3 linked regions of the Alicycliphilus denitrificans K601 genome follow. The protein of the gene in region 3 interacts with the protein of the main gene of each other region in a pairwise test. Links are inferred from orthologs where the notes say so. Each region holds a gene or a part of one and is shown on either strand. Other genes may lie near its edges.

Evidence for each region.
Region 1: the proteins of dnaE (region 3) and ALIDE2_RS11740 interact in binary tests that used the Escherichia coli proteins (3 or more experiments, as listed by UniProt). The link is inferred for Alicycliphilus denitrificans K601 from one-to-one orthologs.
Region 2: the proteins of dnaE (region 3) and dnaQ interact in binary tests that used the Escherichia coli proteins (3 or more experiments, as listed by UniProt). The link is inferred for Alicycliphilus denitrificans K601 from one-to-one orthologs.

What each region holds. Positions count from the first base shown.
Region 1 is NC_015422.1:2,457,579-2,463,174, reverse strand. Bases 1,756-4,539 are described here. They hold ALIDE2_RS11740 (pyridoxal phosphate-dependent aminotransferase), read left to right. Parts: upstream 1,756-2,463; coding sequence 2,464-3,615; downstream 3,616-4,539. Other genes in these bases: ALIDE2_RS11730 (sensor domain-containing diguanylate cyclase), read right to left, coding at 4,391-4,539; ALIDE2_RS11735 (LysR substrate-binding domain-containing protein), read left to right, coding at 3,684-4,457; ALIDE2_RS11745 (CysB family HTH-type transcriptional regulator), read left to right, coding at 1,756-2,322. Also shown: LPS export ABC transporter permease LptG, read left to right, coding at 1-923; ALIDE2_RS11750 (sirohydrochlorin chelatase), read left to right, coding at 957-1,337; more of ALIDE2_RS11745, read left to right, coding at 1,381-1,755; more of ALIDE2_RS11730, read right to left, coding at 4,540-5,596. UniProt on the Escherichia coli protein: Shows aminotransferase activity with methionine and histidine as substrates, and to a lesser extent also with phenylalanine.
Region 2 is NC_015422.1:2,502,224-2,505,772, reverse strand. The notes cover bases 557-3,549. They hold dnaQ (DNA polymerase III subunit epsilon), read right to left. Parts: upstream 2,421-3,549; coding sequence 1,692-2,420; downstream 557-1,691. Other genes in these bases: hscA (Fe-S protein assembly chaperone HscA), read right to left, coding at 2,794-3,549; fdx (ISC system 2Fe-2S type ferredoxin), read right to left, coding at 2,420-2,758; ALIDE2_RS11990 (NAD(P)/FAD-dependent oxidoreductase), read right to left, coding at 557-1,398. In the rest of the region: ALIDE2_RS11995 (ElaB/YgaM/YqjD family protein), read right to left, coding at 1-153; more of ALIDE2_RS11990, read right to left, coding at 286-556. UniProt on the Escherichia coli protein: DNA polymerase III is a complex, multichain enzyme responsible for most of the replicative synthesis in bacteria. The epsilon subunit contain the editing function and is a proofreading 3'-5' exonuclease.
Region 3 is NC_015422.1:3,148,597-3,155,472, reverse strand. What follows is about bases 1,142-5,205. They hold dnaE (DNA polymerase III subunit alpha), read left to right. Parts: upstream 1,142-1,456; coding sequence 1,457-5,005; downstream 5,006-5,205. Other genes in these bases: clpS (ATP-dependent Clp protease adapter ClpS), read left to right, coding at 5,065-5,205; ALIDE2_RS15010 (outer membrane protein assembly factor BamD), read right to left, coding at 1,142-1,328. Outside these bases: ALIDE2_RS15015 (DNA repair helicase YoaA), read left to right, coding at 1-568; more of ALIDE2_RS15010, read right to left, coding at 531-1,141; more of clpS, read left to right, coding at 5,206-5,427; ATP-dependent Clp protease ATP-binding subunit ClpA, read left to right, coding at 5,487-6,876. UniProt on the Escherichia coli protein: DNA polymerase III is a complex, multichain enzyme responsible for most of the replicative synthesis in bacteria. This DNA polymerase also exhibits 3' to 5' exonuclease activity. The alpha chain is the DNA polymerase catalytic subunit.

The sequences.
Region 1 (5,596 bases), 690 kb from region 3 along the record:
ACCTGTACGAACTGCTGCCCATCACCGTGCTGATCGGCACCATCTTCGTCATGGCCCGCCTGGCGCAGAGTTCGGAGTTCACCATCATGCGCACCAGCGGCCTGGGGCCATGGCGGGCGCTGAGCACGCTGCTGGCGCTGGGCTGCGCATTCGTGGCCCTCACCTTCGCGGTGGGCGACTACCTGGCGCCCATCAGCGAGCGTGCGGCAGCCCTGGTGCGGGCGCAGCAGCTGGGCCAGATCAGCACCGGGGCCACCGGGGCCTGGCTCAAGGAACGCCAGGGCGATCACTCCTTCGCCGTGAACGTGCGCGCCCTCACCCCCGACGGCCACATGCGCGACGTGCGGGTGTTCGAGTTCGATGCCCGGGGCCGCGTGGCCTCCACCACCGTCGCCGCGCAGGCCACGTTCGACGACAGCGGCGACGCCTGGAACCTGGAGCAGGTCAAGCGCAGCGTCTTCGAACAGCGGCCCAATGGAGACATCCGGGTCACCCGCCGGCAGGAGCCCACCCTGCTGCTGCATACGCGCATCAGCCCGGACATGGTCGCGGCATCGCTGCTCAAGCCCGACAAGATGGCGACCATCGGCCTGTTCCACTACATCCGCCACCTGGAGGCCAACGGACAGTCGGCCCAGCGCTACGAGATCGAGTTCTGGCGCAAGGTCTTCTACCCCCTCTCCTGCCTGGTGATGGTGGTGCTCTCCCTGCCCTTCGCGTACCTGCACTTCCGCTCGGGCGGCATCGCGGGCTACGTGTTCGGTGGCGTCATGGCGGGCATCAGCTTCTTCCTGCTTAACAACGTATTCGGCTTTGCCGGCAACCTGCAGAACTGGTCGCCATGGCTCACGGCGGCGGCGCCGGGGCTGATCTATTCGCTGCTGTCGCTCGCGGCCTTCGGCTGGCTGGTGCTCAGGCGCTAGCCAGGCTTCAAGTATTTTCACCCTCCAACGCTTATGCAGCAAGCACGAGCAGCTATCATCCTGCTAGCACACGGATCGCGCGACCCGCTGTGGCGCCAGCCCATCGAGGCCGTGGCCGCGCACATCCGGGCCAGCCAGCCGCTGCTGGCCGTACGCTGCGCCTACATGGAGCTGTGCGAGCCGGGCCTGCCCGCCGCGCTGGCCGAGCTGGCCGCGCAGGGCGCGGCGCGCATCAGCATAGTGCCCCTGTTCCTGGGCGCCGGCCGCCACGTGCGCGACGACCTGCCGCGCCAGGTGCAGGCGCTGGCCCAGGCGCATCCGCACATCGACCTGCGCCTGCAGCCCCCCATCGGCGAGGACGATCGCGTGATGGCCCTGATGGCGGAAATCGCCGCAAGCACCGCCATTTATTAGACGAATGCAGCATAATGACGCGACTTCTTAGCCGCGTTTCAGTATGAACCTGCACCAGTTCCGCTTCGTCCAGGAGGCCGCCCGCCGCAACCTCAACCTGACCGAGGCCGCCAAGGCGCTGCACACCTCGCAGCCGGGGGTCTCCAAGGCCATCATCGAGCTGGAGGACGAGCTGGGCGTGGACATCTTCGCGCGCCACGGCAAGCGCCTCAAGCGCGTGACCGAGCCCGGCCAGCACGTGCTCAGGAGCATCGAGCTCATCATGCGCGAAGTGGGCAACCTCAAGCGCATCGGCGAGCAGTACAGCGCGCAGGACAGCGGCACGCTGGCCATCGCCACCACCCACACCCAGGCGCGCTACGTGCTGCCCGTGCCCGTGGCTAAGCTGCGCGAGGCCTACCCGAAGGTCAACATCAGCCTGCACCAGGCCACGCCGCACGAGGTGGCGCGCATGGTGATTGACGAAGTGGCCGAGATCGGCATGGCCACGGAGTCGCTGGCCGACTACCCCGACCTCGTCACCCTGCCCTGCTACGAATGGCAGCACGTGCTGGTGCTGCCGCCCAGCCACCCGCTGGCGCAGAAGGAACGCGTGGGCCTGGACGACATCGCGCACGAGGCGCTCATCACCTACCACCCCTCGTTCACCGGCCGCGGCAAGATTGACCAGGCCTTCGCCACGCGCAAGCTGCAGCCGCGCATCGTGCTGGAGGCCATCGACTCCGACGTGATCAAGACCTACGTGCGCCTGGGCCTGGGCATAGGCATCGTGGCCGAGATGGCCGTGCGCGACGACCCGCTGGGCGATCTCGTCGTGCGCCCCATGGGCCACCTGTTCGGCCAGAGCGTGGCGCGCGTGGCGTTCAAGCGCGGAGCCTACCTGCGCAACTTCGTCTACAAATTCGCCGAACTGCTGAGCGACCGTCTGAGCCGCGACCTGATCGCCCGTGCCATGACCGGGCACGTGCACGACTATGAGCTGTGACTCCCCCCTGAGCTGCTTCGCGTCTTCCCCCAGGGGGACGACGCCCGTGGCCGGGCGAACCCCGCTCCACGGCGTCCGCGCGCATGGCCTGCTCCGCGGCCTTCGGATTGTTGAGCGTCGCTCACGCTTCACTCGCACCCTATGACCACTCCCACCTTCCCCAGCCGCCTGCCCAACGTGGGCACCACCATCTTCACCGTCATGTCGGCCCTGGCCGCCGAGCACAAGGCCGTCAACCTGGGACAGGGCTTCCCCGACTTCGCCTGCGACCCGGCCCTGGTGGACGCCGTCACCCGCGCCATGCAGACCGGCCACAACCAGTACCCGCCCATGGTCGGCGTGCCGGCGCTGCGCGAAGCCGTTGCTTCGAAAATAGAAACGCTTCACGCGCGCCGGTATTGCCCGAACAGCGAAATCACCATCACCGCCGGCGCCACCCAGGCGATCCTCACCGCCATCCTGGCCTGCGTGCAGCCGGGCGACGAGGTCATCGTGCTGGAGCCCTGCTACGACAGCTACGTGCCCAACATCGAGCTCGCGGGCGGCGTGGTCGTGCGCGTGCCGCTCACGCCCGGGAGCTTCCGCCCCGACTTCGCCAGGATTTCCGCCGCCATCACGCCGCGCACGCGCCTCATCATCGCCAATACGCCGCACAACCCCAGCGCCACCGTCTGGACGGCCGAGGACATGCGCGCCCTGGAAGAGCTGCTCGCCCCCACCGGCATCCTGCTCATCAGCGACGAGGTGTACGAGCACATGGTCTTCGACGGCGCCGAGCACCAGAGCGCCGCGCGCTTTCCCGGCCTGGCCGATCGCGCGTTCATCGTCTCCAGCTTCGGCAAGACCTTCCACGTCACCGGCTGGAAGATAGGTACCGTGGCCGCGCCCGCGCCTCTCACGGCCGAGTTCCGCAAGGTGCACCAGTTCAACGTGTTCACCGTCAACACGCCCATGCAGTACGGGCTGGCCGACTACCTGGGCAACCCCGCGCCCTACCTGCAGCTGCCCGCCTTCTACCAGGCCAAGCGCGACCTGTTCCGCCAGGGGCTCGAAGGCTCGCGCCTGAGGCTTTTGCCCAGCACGGGCAGCTACTTCCAGTGCGTTGACATCTCGGCCGTGAGCGACCTCGGCGAAGCCGACTTCTGCCAGTGGCTCACGCGCGAGATCGGCGTGGCGGCCATCCCGCTGTCGGCCTTCTACGGCGACGGCTTCGACCAGCGCGTGGTGCGCTTTTGCTTCGCCAAGAAGGACGAGACGCTGCGCGAGGCGCTTACGCGGCTGCGCCGCCTGTAGGCCGTGCCGGTCCGCGAAGAGGCAGGTTGCACCTGATTCGATAGCTGCAAGCGCCCTTCAGACAAGTGATGGAGGCCGATTTCATACATGAGAACGCCGTCTCGGCCGCCCAGGCCGCCGCGAAGGGCTACCACGGCGTACTGCGCATCGGGTACACGGCGGCGGCGGCGTATGAGGCGGTCCCCCGGGTGATCGCCGCCTACCGGCAGCGCTACCCCCTCGTGGAACTGGAGCTTCTGGAAATGGTCTCCACGGAGCAGATCGTGGCGCTGCGCCAGCAAAGGCTCGACCTGGGCGTGCTCAGGCCCGTGCCCATCAAGGCACCTCTGCGCTCGCACTGCCTCCTGCGCGAATCCCTGGTGGTGGCCGTGCCGCAATCGCACCCGCTGGCGCTGTGCGACCGCATTGCGCTGTCCGATTGCGACGGCGTGCCCTTCATCGGCTTCGATTTGCGCAATGCGCCCTACTTCAACTCCATGGTGGAGGAGATCCTGCACCACGCGCACGTCGCCCCGCGGTTCGTGCAGCGCGCCACGCAGACGCATGCCGTGGTGGCCATGGTGGCGGCCGGCCTGGGCCTGGCCCTGGTGCCCGAGACATGCACGCGCATCCGCATGGAAAACCTGGCGTTCAAGCCTTTGCGCGAGCCCCCTGCGGTGGGGCCCGAGGTGCACCTGTGCTGGAACCGGGAATCGGACTCCCCCGCTGATCAGCCATTTCGTGGAAACCGCCAGGCACGCGCTGCAGGCGCCTGGCCCGGACGCACACCGCTGAGTCAGGCTGCCACGCACTGCGCGGCAGCGGCGCGCACGCAGTTGCGCCCCGCGCGCTTGGCGCGGTAGAGCGCCTCATCGGCCAGCGATATCAGCTGCGCCGGCGAGCGGCTGCCGTCCGGCACCAGTGCCGACAGGCCGATGCTGACGGAGACGTGGACGGCATCCACGCCATCGACGGAGACGGGGTGGTTCTCGACGTCCTGCCGGATCAGCTCGGCGATGTGGAGCGCGCCCTCCAGATCCATGCTGGTGATGACGGCGAACTCCTCGCCGCCGAAACGCGCCGCGGTGTCGCTGCCGCGCAGCAGGCGCTGCTTCAGTATCTGGGCCACCTGGCGCAGGCAGTCGTCGCCCGCGAGATGGCCGTAGGTGTCGTTGAACTGCTTGAAATGGTCGACGTCGATCATGAGCAGCGCCAGCGGATGGCGGAGGCGGCGCGCGCGCTGCCACTCCTTGGCGAGGATGTCGTCGAAATGGCGGCGGTTGGCCAGGCCCGTCAGGCTGTCCGTGGTGGACAGCTCCTCCAAGCGCTGGTTCGCGAGCGTGAGAGCCTCAGTGCGCTCCGCCACGCGTTTGTCCAGGGTGGCCGTGAGCTCGCGGGCCGTCTTCAGGGCCGTCGCGAGCTGGCTGGCCAGCGTGCCGCCCATGACCACGATGGTGCTGGGTATCACATAGGTGACGAAGTAGGTGCCCTCGAAAGCCGAGCGGCCGGTGAGCCGGAACCAATCGATGAAGCTGACCGCCACCACCGAGAAGAACGACAGCGCCATCCACAGGTCGGCCTTGCGGTGGGAGCGCCATGCCCAGCGGATGGCGGCCACGGCCAGCAGCGGCCCGAACAGCACGAAAGGCACGTACAACAGTGCGACGACGGTGCGGTTGCTGCCGCTGAGCCACACGACCGCGGGCCCCAGCAGCATGAACGCGATAAGCCCGCGCCGCGCCCAGGGCCAGTCGCGGCGGAAGAAGGACAGCACCGTGAGCATCAAGAGAGGCACCATAGCCTGGTTGACGCTGAACACGAACCAGCTGAAGAACTGCGGCGGCACGGGCGGCGCGGTGAGCGTGTAGTTGAGGTTGCTCAGCGCGATGGCCAGGGCCGTGGCGCCGAACCATCCATAAAGGCACTCCCCGCGCAGCGCCAGCGACACGCACAGCGCGATGCCTCCCATGCAGAACGCCGCCCAGGCCAGGCCATTGGCCAC
Region 2 (3,549 bases), 650 kb from region 3 along the record:
CACGGTCTGGACGCCATCGTCGAGGCGCTGGCGCAGCTGCTTGATCTCAGGAATCCCGTCCAGATCCCTGTTGGCCAGCAGGCCGCGCAGGTCGCCGACCAGCTTCTCGAGCTCGCCCTGGGTCGTGGAGATGGTTTCGGATACGGAGGTCATAGACAAGCCTTTCATAGCAGGAAACAACGGCAAGACGCCATCCATGGCAAACATGTAGGCGGATGCTTCATCTTAGCCCAGCCAGCCCGTTTCAAGAATGGCACATCGCCAGGGCGTGCTTTTCGACAGGAATCAAGCGCTTCGATCAGAGAACATGTCCGACACATATGCGCCGATGGCCAGCGCGCTGGTCAGCCCCGGCGACTCGATGCCGAACAGGTTGACCAGCCCGGCCACGCCATGCTGGCGCGGCCCCTGGATCACGAAATCGGCTGCGGGCTCCTGCGGCTCGTGGATCTTCGGGCGGATGCCCGCATAGCCCGCAGCCAGCGCCCCATCGCGCAGGCCCGGCCAGTACTTGCGCACCTCGGCATAGAAGCCCTGTGCGCGGCCGGCGTCCACCACCAGGTCGTCCGGGCCGTCCACCCACTGCACGTCGGGCCCGAACTTGGCCTGACCGCCCAGGTCCAGCGTCAGGTGCACGCCCAGCCCGGCGGCCTCGGGCACCGGGTAGATCAGTCGACTGAACGGCGCGCGGCCCGACAGCGTGAAGTAGTTGCCCTTGGCATACGCCGCCCGCGGCACGTGGGCGGGATCGAGCCCCGCGAAGCGGCGCGCCAGGTCCGGCGCATGCAGGCCGGCCGCGTTCACCACCGTGCGCGCACTGATGCGGGTGCCGTCCCTTGCTTCTAGATGAATAGCATCTGGCGAACACTGGGCGCGCTCGAGAGGCGAGTTCAATGCCAGAAGACCGCCGGCGTTCTCCAAGTCGCCGAGCAGCGCCAGCATGAGCGCGTGGCTGTCAACGATACCCGTGCTGGGCGACAGCAGCGCGGCCACGCATTCGAGCTCGGGCTCCAGCGCCCTGGCCTCGTCGCGCGTGAGCCACTGCAGGTCATCCACGCCATTGGCGGCCGCGCGCTGCCTGATGCCATCGAGCTGCGCCTGCTGCTGGGGCGAGGTGGCCACGATGAGCTTGCCGCAGCGGCGATGCGGCAGGCCGCGCTGCGCGCAGTAGTCGTACAGCATGGCCTTGCCCTGCACGCACAGCCGCGCCTTGAGCGAGCCCTGGGGGTAGTAGATGCCGGCGTGTATCACCTCGCTGTTGCGCGAGCTGGTTTCCGTGCCGATGGCGTTGGCCGCCTCCAGCACCATCACCTCACGCCCGGCCAGGGCCAGCGCACGCGCCACGGCCAGTCCCACCACTCCCGCGCCGACGACGACGCAATCCACCCTATCGCTCATTGCTTATCTCCTTCGAGGCTTTATACGGGCTGGCGATCGAAAAAGAAAACCCCTTGAAGGCATGCTTTGCAAGGGGTTTGATGTGGTGGGCGATACATGGATCGAACATGTGACCCCTGCCGTGTGAAGGCAGTGCTCTACCGCTGAGCTAATCGCCCAAGGCTTCGGCCCGATGGGCCGGAGCTTGAAAACTGGTGGGTGATACATGGATCGAACATGTGACCCCTGCCGTGTGAAGGCAGTGCTCTACCGCTGAGCTAATCACCCGTTGCCGCTGTGGCGACAGCCAACAATTATGGCATAGCTTTTTGCGCCTCGGCGCGAGTACGCCAAATTGTTTTGCCTGCGCTCGACTTGTCGATCTGCGCGAGCAGGTCCTCGTGCTCGGCCAGTTCCTGGTCGCTGGCGAGCAGCACCGGCAGCACCAGGCGGCTCAGGTCGACGGCCGCCACCTTCACGCCGCCCTCGCCATTGGCCGTCTCGTCCATGATCAGCAGCGCATCCTGGCCGCGGGTCATGTTGATGTAGACGTCGGCCAGCAGTTCGGCGTCGAGCAATGCGCCGTGCAGCGTGCGGCCCGAGTTGTCCACCTCCAGGCGGTCGCACAGCGCGTCCAGCGAATTGCGCTTGCCCGGGAACATCTCCTTGGCCATGGCCAGGGTGTCGATGACGCCGTCCACGTGCGCGGCCAGCGGCGGCAGGCCTGCGAGCTCCAGTTCCTTGTCCAGGAAGCCGACGTCGAAGCTCGCGTTGTGGATGATGAGCTCGGCGCCCCGCAGGTATTCCAGGATGTCGTGCACCACCTCGGCGAACTTGGGCTTGTCGCGCAGGAACTCGTTGCTGATGCCGTGCACCTTCAGCGCATCCTCGTGGCTGTCGCGCTCGGGGTTCAGGTACAGGTGCAGGTTGTTGCCCGTGAGCTTGCGGCTCAGCAGCTCCACGCAGCCCAGTTCGATGATGCGGTCGCCGTTCTCGGCGGACAGGCCGGTGGTTTCCGTGTCCAGGACGATCTGCCGCGGCATCAGTGGTTCTCCTTGGCGTGGTTGATGGAGTACTTGGGAATCTCCACCGTCACGTCGCTCTGCGCGAGGATGGCCTGGCACGACAGGCGCGACTGCGGCTCCAGGCCCCAGGCGCGGTCGAGCAGGTCTTCCTCCTCCTCCTCGGCATCGTTGAGCGACTCGTAGCCCTGGCGCACGATGACGTGGCAGGTGGTGCAGGCGCAGCTCATGTCGCAGGCATGCTCGATCTTGATGTTGTTGTCCAGCAGCGCCTCGCAGATCGAGGTGCCGGCGGGCGCGGTGATCTCGGCCCCCTCGGGGCAGTATTCGTGGTGGGGCAGGATTCTGATGACGGGCATGGCAGCCTAGGTTCCGGTGTCGATGATGGGGTGCGTCAAAGCGTGTCCACGTTCCTGCCGGCCAGCGCCTCGCGGATGCCGCGGTTCATGCGCCGGGCCGCGAAGGCCTCGGTGCCCTTGGCCAGGGCGCTCGTCGCGGCCTCGATGGCGGCCGCATCCCGGCCCGCCTCCAGCGCCGTGCGCAGCGCCTGCATCAAGGCATCGATGGCCTCGCGCTCGTCGGGCGCGAGCATGTCGCCGTCGGCGTCCAGGGCGCTTTGCGTGGCAACCAGCAGGCGGTCGGCATCGACGCGCGCCTCGACCAGGGCGCGCGCCCGCATGTCCTGCTGCGCCGTGGCGAAGCCGTCCTGCAGCATGCGGGCGATCTGCTCGTCGGAGAGGCCGTACGAGGGCTTGACGTCGATGCGCGCCTCCACGCCGCTGGTCTGCTCGCGCGCGCTCACGCTGAGCAGGCCGTCGGCATCGACGGTGAAGGTCACGCGTATGCGCGCCGCGCCGGCAGCCATGGGCGGGATGCCGCGCAGCTCGAAGCGCGCGAGGCTGCGGCAGTCCTGCACCAGGTCGCGCTCGCCCTGCACCACGTGGAGCGCGAGCGCGGTCTGGCCGTCCTTGTAGGTGGTGAAGTCCTGCGCCTTGGCCGTGGGGATGGTCTCGTTGCGGTTCACGATGCGCTCGACCAGGCCGCCCATGGTCTCCAGCCCCAGGGACAGGGGGATCACGTCGAGCAGCAGCAGGTCGCCCGCGGCGTCGTTGCCGGCGAGCTGGTTGGCCTGGATGGCCGCGCCTATGGC
Region 3 (6,876 bases):
GCTGGTGCTGACCACCAGCCTGCGGGCGCTGCAGGCGGTGGCCGCCGTGCTGCAGAAGCGCTTCTTGCCCGGTGGCGGCATAGAGGTGCTGGTGCAGGGCCAGGCACCCAAACGGCAGATCATGGAGAGCTTTCGCTCGCAGGCCCATGCAGGCGGCCATCCCGCCGGCCAGGTGCTGGTGGGCTCGGCTACCTTCTGGGAGGGCTTCGACGTGCCCGGCGATGCGCTGCAGCTGCTGGTGATCGACAAGCTGCCCTTTCCTTCGCCGGGCGACCCGCTGGTTCGGGCGCGCAGCGAGCGGCTTGCGCGGGAAGGGCGCAGCGCGTTTCGCGAACTTGCCCTGCCGGCCGCCGCCGTGGCGCTCAAGCAGGGTGCCGGGCGCCTGATACGGCGCGAGAGCGACCGCGGCGTGCTGGTCGTGGCCGACACGCGCCTCGTTGGTAAGGGCTACGGCAAGCGCCTGATGCGGGCCTTGCCCGCGATGCGCCGCCTTGCGTCGCAGGAGGAGTTCGAGGCGGCGCTGGACGCGCTCACCAGAACTTCCACCACGGATTGTCCTTGGCCTTGAAGCCGGTGCTCAGCAGGCTGCTGTTGGGGTAGGAGGCCTGCAGCACGCGTTGCGCGTCGTCGCGCAGCTGCGTCATGCCCAGCGCGTCGTAGGAGCGCACCAGGATGTACAGCGCCTCCTCGGTGGCGGGCACGTCCTTGTAGTCGGTGATGGCGCTTTGCGCGCGGCTGATGGCCGCCACGTAGGCGCCGCGCTGGTAGTAGTAGCGGGCCACGTGCACCTCGTACTGCGCCAGCGAGTTGACGATGTAGGTCATGCGCAGGCGCGCGTCGGGCGTGTAGCGCGACTCGGGAAAGCGCGTGACCAGCTCGCGGAAGGACTCGAAGGAGTCCTTGGCGGCCTTCTGGTCGCGCTCGGAAAGATCCTGGCGCGAGAGCCAGGAAAACAGGCCCAGGTTCTCGTTGAAGTTCACCAGGCCCTTGAGGTACAGCGCGTAGTCGAGGGCGGGGCTCGCCGGGTGCAGCTTCATGAAGCGGTCCAGCGTGGCGATGGCCTGGGCCTTCTCGCCGCCCTTGTACTGGGCGTATGCCTTTTCCAACTGGGCCTGCTGGGCCAGCGGCGTGCCGGCGGCGCGGCCTTCGAGCTTTTCCAGCAGCGGCACGGCCTTGTCGTAGGCACCGCCGTTGAGCTCGTCGCGCGCCTCGGCATAGATCTTGTCGGTGCTCCAGCCGGCGGTCTTGTCCTCGGGGCTGCTGGCGCAGGCTGCCAGCAGGCCGGCAGCCAGCAATGCGGAGATCAGGGACGGGGAAAAACGCGGCATGGCGAAAGTTCTCGGGCAAGAATTGGAAGGCTGCTGGCGGCCGCCCGGCCTGCGGGGCCGGCCCAGGCCGCAACCTGACATTGTATGTAAGCGGGCAGACCCCGATCCCGCATTCCTACAATGCCGGGATGTTTGTCCACCTGCGCCTGCACACCGAATTTTCCGTCGTGGACGGAACCACCCGCATCGACGAGGCCGTCAAGGCCGCTGCCAAGGATGGCCAGCCCGCGCTGGCCGTTACCGACCTGAACAACCTCTTCGGGGCGGTCAAGTTCTACAAGGAGGGGCGGGGCAAGGGAGTCAAGCCCATCGTGGGCGCGGAGGTCTGCCTGGAAGGCGATGCGGGCGCGCCGCCCTCGCGCATGGTGCTGCTGGTGCAGAACCGCCAGGGCTACCTCAACTTGTCCGAATTGCTGACGCGCGCCTGGACGCGCAACGTCGTCAAGAACCTGCCGCTGTGCACCTGGGACTGGCTCGCGGAGCTCAACGAGGGCCTGATCGTGCTGGCCGGCGCGCAGGCGGGGCCGGTGGGGCAGGCCCTCATGAAGGGCGACGACGACGGCGCCGCGGCCGTGGCTTTGCGGCTCGCGGGCATCTTCCCACACCGCTTTTACATCGAGATACAGCGCGCAGGCCGCGCCGACGACGAGGCCCATGTCACCACGGCCGTCCAGCTTGCCGCCCGGCTGCAGCTGCCGGTGGTGGCCACGCATCCCGTGCAGTTCGCCACGGCCGATGGCTACGAGGCGCACGAGGCGCGCGTGTGCATCGCCGAGGGCGAGATCCTGGCCAACCCGCGGCGCGTGCGCCGCTTCACCCGGGAGCAGTATTTCAAGAGCGGCGCGGAGATGCAGGCGCTGTTCGCCGACGTACCCTCGGCCATCGCCAACACGCTGGAGATCGCCAAGCGTTGCAACCTCACGCTGGTGCTGGGCAAGCCGCAGCTGCCGGACTTTCCCACGCCGGGCGGCATGGCGATCGAGGAGTACTTCCGGGTCGCCTCCTACGACGGGCTCAAGGAGCGGCTGCTGCACCTGTTCCCCGACGAGGCCGAGCGCGAAAGACAGCGCCTGCGCTACGAGGAACGGCTGGAGTTCGAGCTCGGCACCATTCTCAAGATGGGCTTCCCGGGCTACTTCCTCATCGTGGGCGACTTTATCCAGTGGGCCAAGAACAACGGCTGCCCCGTGGGGCCGGGCCGGGGCTCGGGTGCGGGCTCGCTCGTGGCCTACGCGCTCAAGATCACCGACCTGGACCCGCTGCAGTACAACCTGCTGTTCGAGCGCTTCCTGAACCCCGAGCGGGTGTCCATGCCCGACTTCGACATCGACTTCTGCCAGGCCAACCGCGACCGCGTGATCGATTACGTGAAGGAGAAGTACGGCAAGGACGCCGTGAGCCAGATCGCCACCTTCGGCACCATGGCCGCCAAGGCCGCCATCCGCGACGTGGGCCGCGTGATGGACATGAGCTACACCTTCTGCGACGGCATCTCGAAGCTCGTGCCCGGCAAGCCCGGCCAGACTTACACCCTGGCCTACCCGCCCGAACCTAAGAAGGAGGGCGACAAGAACAACTACGCCCTGGAGCTGGAGCCCATGCTCTACGAGCGCGTGCGCAAGGAGGAGGACGTGCGCACCATCATCGAGATGGCGCAGCAGCTCGAAGGCATGACGCGTAACATCGGCATGCACGCGGGTGGGGTGCTGATCGCGCCGGGCAAGCTCACCGACTTCTGCCCGCTGTACCAGCAGCCCGGCAGTGAGTCGGCCGTGAGCCAGTACGACAAGGACGACGTGGAGGCCATTGGCCTCGTCAAGTTCGACTTCCTGGGCCTGGCCACGCTCACCATCCTGGAGATCGCGCGCGACTTCATCCGCGCGCGGCACAAAGGGCAGGAGAACTTCGCGTTCGAGAACGTGCCGCTCGACGACGCACCTACCTACCGCCTCTTTGCCGACGGCATGACCGAGGCCGTGTTCCAGTTCGAATCGCGCGGCATGCAGGGCATGCTCAAGGAAGCGCGTCCGAGCCGCCTGGAAGACCTGATCGCCCTGAACGCGCTCTATCGCCCGGGGCCAATGGACCTGATCCCCACCTTCGTGAACCGTAAGCACGGCAAGGAGCCGGTGGAGTACCCGCATCCGCTGGTGGAGCCTGTGCTGGCCGAGACCTACGGCATCATGGTCTACCAGGAGCAGGTGATGCAGACGGCGCAGGTGCTGGGCGGCTACTCGCTCGGCGGCGCCGACATGCTGCGCCGCGCGATGGGCAAGAAAAAGCCCGAGGAGATGGCCGAGCACCGCCTCATCTTCCGCAAGGGCGCGGCCGAGAAGGGCATCAGCCAGGACAAGGCCGACGAGGTCTTCGACCTGATGGAGAAGTTCGCGGGCTACGGCTTCAACAAGTCGCACGCCGCCGCCTACTCGCTGCTGGCCTACCACACGGGCTGGCTCAAGGTGCACTACACGGCCGAGTTCTACTGCGCGAACATGACCGTGGAAATGGACGACACCGACAAGCTCAAGGTGCTGTACGAGGATGCGGTCAAGCACTTCGGCATCACCTTCGAGCCGCCGGACATCAACCGCGGCAACTACCGCTTCGAGCCGGTGACGGACAAGGTCATCCGCTACGGCCTGGGTGCCGTCAAGGGCACGGGCCAGCAGGCCATCGAGGCCATCGTCGCCGCGCGCGAAGGGCAGGGCGTGGGCCCGCAGGGCGGCACGCGCGGGCCGTTCAAGAGCCTGTTCGACTTCTGCGTGCGCGTGGACCGCTCGCGCATCAACAAGCGCACGGTGGAGGCGCTCATCAAGGCCGGCGCGTTCGACGCGCTGCACCTGAACCGCGCGGCGCTCGTGGCCTCCATCGACCGGGCGTTCGATTTCGCCAACGCCCAGCTCGCCAATGCCAACCAGGGCGGCCTGTTCGACATGATGGGCGACGATGCCATAGGCTCGAGCACCCAGGAGCCGGACCTCGTGGAGGCCACGCCCTGGGGCATCAAGGAGCGCCTGATGCAGGAGAAGACGGCGGTGGGCTTCTACCTGTCGGGCCATTTGTTCGACGAGGTGCAGCAGGAGGTGCGCCGCTTCGTGCGCACGCCCATGGCCGAGCTGGCCGACAGCCGCGAGACCCAGGTGCTCGCCGGCATCGTGGGCGACTGCCGCGTGATCACCGGGCAGCGCGGCAAGCTGGCGCTGTTCAAGCTCGACGACAAGTCGGGCGTGATCGAGGCCTCGGCCGACGAAGGGGTGATCGCAGCGAGCGCCGGCGCGCTCAAGGACGACGAGCTCGTGGTCGTGAGCGGGCGGCTGCAGTTCGACCACTTCAGTGGCGGGCTGCGCGTGAAGGTGCAGCAGGTCTGGGACCTGGCCGGTGCGCGGGCGCGCTTTGGCCGCTACCTGCTGGTCGGGCCCCGGGACGGCGCCAGGCCCGATGTGGCCTCGATCGTGCGGGAATTTCCCCCGCGCCGGGAGGAAACGGAGCATGGCGAGGTGCTGGCCCATGGCCTGCGCGTGCGCATGGGCGTGCGCTGCCAGGCCGATGCGGGGGCGGCCGTCGCAGAACTGCAGCTCGGCGAGGCCAGCCGCTTCTTCCCGAGCGATTCCGCCCTGGCCGCCTGGGGCGCGCAGGCGGGCAGCGACAACGTGAGCGTGGTGTACGAAAACGCTTGAAAAAGCCGGCTGCGGCACCAGTTTCAGGCATCTGCCGCAGCCGAGCCCGGCGGACTAGAATGAAATACATGGCAACCAGACCCCCTACGCCCGCGCCGACGCCACGCCTTCCCTTGAGAGACGAGGGCGGTTCGGCCGTGCTCGAGCGGCGGACCCAGAAAACCAAGCCGCCCCAGATGTACCAGGTGGTGATGCTCAACGACGACTACACGCCCATGGAGTTCGTGGTCGTCGTGCTGCAGGAGTTCTTCAACAAGGACCGCGAGGCGGCCACGCAGATCATGCTCAAGATCCACCTGGACGGAAAAGGCGTCTGCGGCGTCTATACGCGCGACGTGGCGGCCACCAAGGTCGAGCAGGTCCTCGACGCGGCGCACCGGGCCGGACACCCGCTGCAATGCGTGAGTGAGCCTGTTGAATAAATGGACTTTGTCCCCGATCTACAGTCATCTTTCACACGCAAGCACATAGGAGTTCTCACATGATTGCCCAGGAACTGGAAGTCAGCTTGCACATGGCCTTCGTCGAGGCCCGTCAGCAGCGCCACGAGTTCATCACCGTGGAACACCTGCTGCTTGCACTGCTCGATAACCCCAGCGCAGCCGAGGTGCTGCGCGCCTGCGCGGCCAACATCGACGACCTGCGCGCATCGCTGACCAATTTCATCAAGGACAACACGCCCCAGGTGGCGGGCACGGACGAGGTGGACACCCAGCCCACGCTCGGGTTCCAGCGCGTGATCCAGCGCGCCATCATGCACGTGCAGTCCACCGGCAACGGCAAGAAGGAGGTGACGGGTGCCAACGTGCTCGTGGCCATCTTCGGCGAGAAGGACTCGCACGCCGTCTACTACCTGCACCAGCAGGGCGTGACGCGCCTGGACGTGGTCAACTACATCGCCCACGGCATCAAGAAGGGCGAGCCGCCCGAGCCCGCCAAGCCCGAGGGCCAGGCCGAGGCCGAGGACGGCGGCCAGGGCGAGCGCAGCGAGAAGGCCTCGCCGCTGGAGCAGTACACCCAGAACCTCAACCAGGCGGCCCGGGACGGCAAGATCGACCCGCTGATCGGCCGCAACTACGAGGTCGAGCGCACCATCCAGATCCTGTGCCGCCGCCGCAAGAACAACCCGCTGCTGGTCGGCGAGGCCGGCGTGGGCAAGACGGCCATCGCCGAGGGCCTGGCCTGGCGCATCACGCAGAACGACGTGCCCGAGATACTGGCCGAGGCCACGGTGTACTCGCTCGACATGGGCGCGCTGCTGGCGGGCACCAAGTACCGCGGCGATTTCGAGCAGCGCCTCAAGGGCGTGCTCAAGAGCCTCAAGGACAAGCCCAACGCCATCCTGTTCATCGACGAGATCCACACGCTGATCGGCGCGGGTGCGGCCTCGGGCGGCACGCTGGACGCCTCCAACCTGCTCAAGCCCGCCCTCAGCTCGGGTGCGCTCAAGTGCATCGGCGCGACCACCTTCACCGAGTACCGCGGCATCTTCGAGAAGGACGCGGCCCTGTCGCGGCGCTTCCAGAAGGTGGACGTGGTCGAGCCCACGGTGGCCGAGACGGTGGACATCCTGAAGGGCCTCAAGAGCCGCTTCGAGGAGCACCACAGCGTCAAGTACGCCGCCGCCGCGCTGCAGGCAGCGGCCGAGCTGAGCGCCAAGTACATCAACGACCGGCATCTGCCCGACAAGGCCATCGACGTGATCGACGAGGCCGGCGCGGCGCAGCGCATCCTCACGCCCTCCAAGCGCAAGAAGACCATCGGCAAGACCGAGATCGAGGAGATCGTGGCGAAGATCGCGCGCATTCCGCCCGCGAACGTCTCCAACGACGACCGCGGCAAGCTGCAGACGCTGGAGCGTGACCTCAAGA